DNA from 2 places in the Flavobacterium sp. UW10123 genome. Region 2 is predicted to be linked to the other one. Evidence: riboswitches for the same ligand, from Rfam matches in the RefSeq annotation. Region 2 holds a riboswitch; the other holds the start of a gene.

Region 1 (2,404 bases), on a different contig from region 2:
ATCTTCAATCGGGGCGTATAATCTTCCGCTGGCAACCCAGTCTGCATAGACTAGATTCTGTTCTCCGCAAACCGATTCGAAAGTATGATCAATTCCTACGGTGTTCTCTCTAAATTTAGAAAAGTGACACTCAGGTTCTGTTGGTTTTGTTGTTGGCTCAATAGCATTCATATCCTTATCATTTTAAATTAAATTATACTGTTTAAGTAAACTTTACCACACTATTTGTCATTCCGAGGAACGAGGAATCTCCGTCCTATATTCCGCAAAAAATTAACTCCCTTCTTTGAGGAGTTTCTTGCGGAGATCTTTCCTTCGTCAGGATGACAAGATTGGGTATTTTTTTATCAAATTTTATTTTCTAAAAGTCTTTTCAATGTAGATTGCAATTCTTCTCCGTGCAGGTTTTTTGCAACGATTATTCCTTTAGAATCAATTAAATAATTACCTGGAATGGCTCTTACACCATATAATTTTGCAACAGCACTGTTCCAGAAAAGCAAATCAGAAACTTGTGTCCAGGTTAAATTATCGTCTTTAATTCCTTTAATCCAGTTTTCTTTCTTTTTATCAAGAGAGATTGCCACAATGTTGAATCCTTTGTCGTGAAATTCTTTGTAAGCCGCAACAATATTCGGATTCTCTTTTCGGCAAGGACCGCACCATGAAGCCCAGAAATCTACCAAAGTATAGCCTTTCAAATTGTCATAAAGGCGAACTGGCTTTCCATCAGGATCATTTGCTGTAAAATCTGGGGCTTTTTTACCTACCGCTAATCCGTCTAAAACAATAGCCAGTTCTTTTAATTCTTTCACATAAGTGGTATTTTGAAGGCTTTTATCCAACAAAGCAATATTTTGTGTAATCTGTTCAGGTGTTAATCTGTACGACCAGTTTCTGTATAGAACATAAGCAGAAACAATAGATTTTGGGTTTTCTGTTATGAACTTACTGATTTCTACATCTTTGCTCTTTTTATAGGTTTCAAACAAATCCTGAGAAGCAGAACCTTCAACCACAGAAGCGGTATAATATTTCTTCGGACTTAGTTTTACTGTAATAGGATCTTTCTCAAGGAAAATATACAATGGTGAACTTTGCGTATTTACGCTCAATCCGTACAATTCTGGCGTTTTTACTTTTGTTTTAAAACTAAAATTTCCATCTTTTACTTTTGCCGAATCAATCGTAGTAAACATTTTATTGTGAAACTTCTGCAAATAAACATATTGCGCTACAGTGTCGACAACTGTTCCTTTTAATTGTAAATTATTTTCCTGTGCCTGAATTTGAAAGGCTCCAAGAAACAAAGCAAAACCTAATAGTATTTTTTTCATTTTATTTTTAGTTTTAAGATTAGACAAAAGAATTTCAGGCCAATGCCAAAAGCATTAGCATTATTGCTATTTTATAAAGGGAATCTGGGATAAACTACTGTTTTCGCATTCAGAAAAAAGCAAAGCTGTTTTCTTCAAAAATGGAATTCAAAAGTTCATAACCGGCGTAAAAAATTGATTCTGCTTTCATAATAAAGATTTTATTGGATGAACTTAAACAGATTTACGGATGAAATCTTTCTTATCTGCCCGCATACAGCGGAAGGATTTAGCACCTTATTCGGCAACAGGTTGCTAAGACTTCAATGGGCCTATTCCCTCAGTCTTTCTGGATAAGTATCATTTTATAATTTTTCTGACACAAATATATATTAATTCTATCTAATTAGTCAAGTTTTAAATGTACTTTTTAAAATTTTATTTCACAAAACACATTTCACAAAACATAAACGTATAAAATACAGTATAATAGAATAAAATAATATTTTTATATCATACTTTTTACAACAAAAATTAATACGTATTCTTGCTCAAAAAAGGCAAAAACAAAATTGTTATTAAAGAAAAACGTGCAGGTATTTGTTTTTTTCCAGATTTGGAAGAGCTTCCGTTAATCCTTTTTCGAGATTTGATGTAATTAACCCCAGCATTTCTTTTAGGTCATTAAAACTATTTGGTTTTACAAAATAACAGGCTGCGCCAAGATTTGCGGCAGCTTCCATATCATTTTTATGTGAAGAAGTAGAAATCATAATTACAGGAATGTTTTTATAACGTTCTTCCATTTTTAACTGTCTCAAACATTCCCAGCCATTCATTATTGGCATATTTAAATCCAGAAACACCACCCCAGGATTTTTATCTTGATTTTTTAGCATTTTCAATGCTTCATCACCATTTTCTGCACAATGACAAATAATATTTTGGTCTATATCGGCCAAAGCTTCGCAAAACATTTCTGCGTCATCTTGGTCATCATCGGCTAATAATATTATTTTATTACTCATAATTAAATGTCTTGTTCTTTTTGCTCAAATGGCAGCGTAATGCTAAAAATTGCTCCTTTA
Region 2 (2,404 bases):
AAAGAAGCGGTCTGGCTGTAATTTTTTAGAAAAAAAAGAAAGAAGGTTCTTTGATAAACTGATTTGTCAGATGGAATTATTAAGAAAAAGAGTCTATTTTGTAGGGTTTTTACCTTTAATATTTCGTTTTCGTTTTTGTAAGATGTTTTTTGTCGTTAAAAAACACATTTTCAACGAATTTTGTAATTAAATTCTTGATTTTAATTTGTGTAATAAAAAAAATATTTGCATATTTGTTATACCCAAAAACTACTAGAAATCAAATGAACTTAAAAGTCAACAAAATGTTTTGTGCCATTTCGGTTAAGACCGAAGGTGGGGTGTCTATTGCTTAAAAAAATTGTAAGAATACAATAATAATATAGTAAGAGCCTCCCAAGAAATTTTGGGAGGCTTTTTAATTTAATACAAATGCAGAATTTAAATAAAATACAATATAAATCACAGATGAATAAATCCTTACAGATGAACAAGATGTTTACTGTCGCGCTTATTTGCGCATACGTCTGTTGATACTAAAAGTATACGTGAGTGTAAAAACTTAAACCCTTTTGGTATCTGAAAAATCCAAAAGGGTTTTTTTATTCCAGAAAACGATTTAACAAAAAGATAAGCGAGAAATAAAGATTATAAAACACAACTTAACTAAAACTTAATATCATGAGCACATTGAACTACTTAGCAGAAAAAATTTCAGATTTGAAAAACAGAAGGACTAGAAAAAACAATCCGCCGCCACCAATAAACGAATTGGCTCACCCAAGATTCGGAATAACTGAGGCTGAAATCACAGAAGGAGGTAAAGCAGCTGAGAAAAAAGCACCTAACTCTTTATTGTTTTTGATGTATTCAAAAGAAAATGAAACGCTTTTTATCTAAACGGAAAAAGCATCATAAACTAGGGTAAAACCTGCTTAATTTTACTGGGCATTTTTGTTCGGTAAATTTTTGCGTATAATAGTTTTTGCTAAAATAAGTCTCAGAAATTTAACAAACACTTTTAGATAAAATTTGTTTGTTAGAGAAATTAGTAGTTAATTTGCACCGTTAAGTTCAAACACGTATTGAAATGTTATAAAGAAAGGACGAGGGATTAGACCCGATGAAGCCTTAGCAACCCTTCGGTAAAACGAAGAAGGTGCTACATTCTACCACGCCAAACGTGGAAAGATAACAACAAGATTTTTTCTAGTTAAACCTAGTTTTTCTTTTTAATATTTCCATATACAAATCAATAATACAACAGATTTGAAATTGGAAAATATACCAAATCCCATTATAATTCAAGATTTCATCACAGAAAGTGGTGCAACTTATCATTCTATACCATTAAGTTTTACGCTGGCAGGACAACCTTTGCATAGCGCGCCTATTGTTTTGGTTAACCATGCTTTAACTGGAAATTCGCAAGTTACTGGCGAAAACGGCTGGTGGAATGACTTGATTGGCGAAGGCAAAACCATTGATACTGCTGTTTATACCATTTTGGCTTTCGATATTCCAGGAAACGGAAGCAATTCTTTCTTAATTGACAACTATTTAGATTTTACAGCTAGAGACATTGCAAGAATCTTTATTGAAGGGCTAAAAACTTTAAATATCGAAAACCTTTTTGCGGTTATTGGAGGTTCTGTTGGAGGTGGAATTGCTTGGGAAATACTAGCTTTAGAACCAAACATTGCAGAAAATCTTATTCCGATTGCAAGTGACTGGAAATCGACAGATTGGCTTATTGCAAATTGCTTTTTACAAGAGCAAATTCTAAACAATTCTTCAAAACCAATTGAAGACGCCAGAATACATGCAATGCTTTGTTACCGTTCGCCAGAATCTTTCAAAGAGAAATTCCAAAGAACAATCAATCAAGATCTTTTGATTTTTAATATCGAAAGCTGGTTGGCGCATCACGGAAAAAAATTGCAGAAAAGATTTCAGTTGTCTTCTTATAAATTAATGAATCAGTTGCTTAAAACAATTGATATTACTAGAAATAGTGAAAGTTTTGAAAACTTATTGTCTCAAACAAAAGCTTCAATCCATATCGTAGGAATCAATTCCGACTTATTTTTTACGGCCAAAGAAAATGTCGAAACCTACGAAGAATTAAAGAAATTTAAAGACAATGTTTTCTATAGCGAAATTGATTCGGTTCACGGACATGACGCTTTTTTAATCGAGTACAAACAATTAGATCATTTACTTGCCGACATTTTTAAGGCAGAAACAATAAAGAAATAAAATGAAAGTATTAAAATTTGGAGGTAAATCATTAGCAAACGGAGAAGGACTTAACAAAGTTGTTTCAATCATTTTTGATAAAGTAAATCAAGGTGAAAAAATTGCCGTTGTAGTATCTGCACGCGGAAATGCGACAGACGAGCTTGAATTTATCTTAAGCATTGCT

The links. Region 2 has a riboswitch for S-adenosylmethionine ahead of ABXT06_RS11200 (alpha/beta fold hydrolase). Riboswitches for the same ligand answer to the same signal wherever they lie in the genome.
Region 1: it holds a riboswitch for S-adenosylmethionine, as region 2 does, so the genes downstream of both, ABXT06_RS03010 (redoxin domain-containing protein) here and ABXT06_RS11200 (alpha/beta fold hydrolase) in region 2, are expected to answer to the same signal.

The regions. Positions count from the first base shown of each region.
Region 1 is NZ_JBEWQE010000002.1:156,387-158,790, reverse strand. It holds gene ABXT06_RS03015 (aminotransferase class V-fold PLP-dependent enzyme) at 1-171, opposite strand, end outside; gene ABXT06_RS03010 (redoxin domain-containing protein) at 348-1,337, opposite strand; SAM riboswitch class I at 1,576-1,676, opposite strand; gene ABXT06_RS03005 (response regulator) at 1,895-2,344, opposite strand; gene ABXT06_RS03000 (PAS domain-containing sensor histidine kinase) at 2,347-2,404, opposite strand, start outside.
Region 2 is NZ_JBEWQE010000008.1:212,742-215,145, reverse strand. It holds gene ABXT06_RS11210 (homoserine dehydrogenase family protein) at 1-21, shown strand, start outside; gene ABXT06_RS11205 (hypothetical protein) at 661-879, shown strand; SAM riboswitch class I at 1,070-1,177, shown strand; gene ABXT06_RS11200 (alpha/beta fold hydrolase) at 1,255-2,238, shown strand; gene thrA (bifunctional aspartate kinase/homoserine dehydrogenase I) at 2,240-2,404, shown strand, end outside.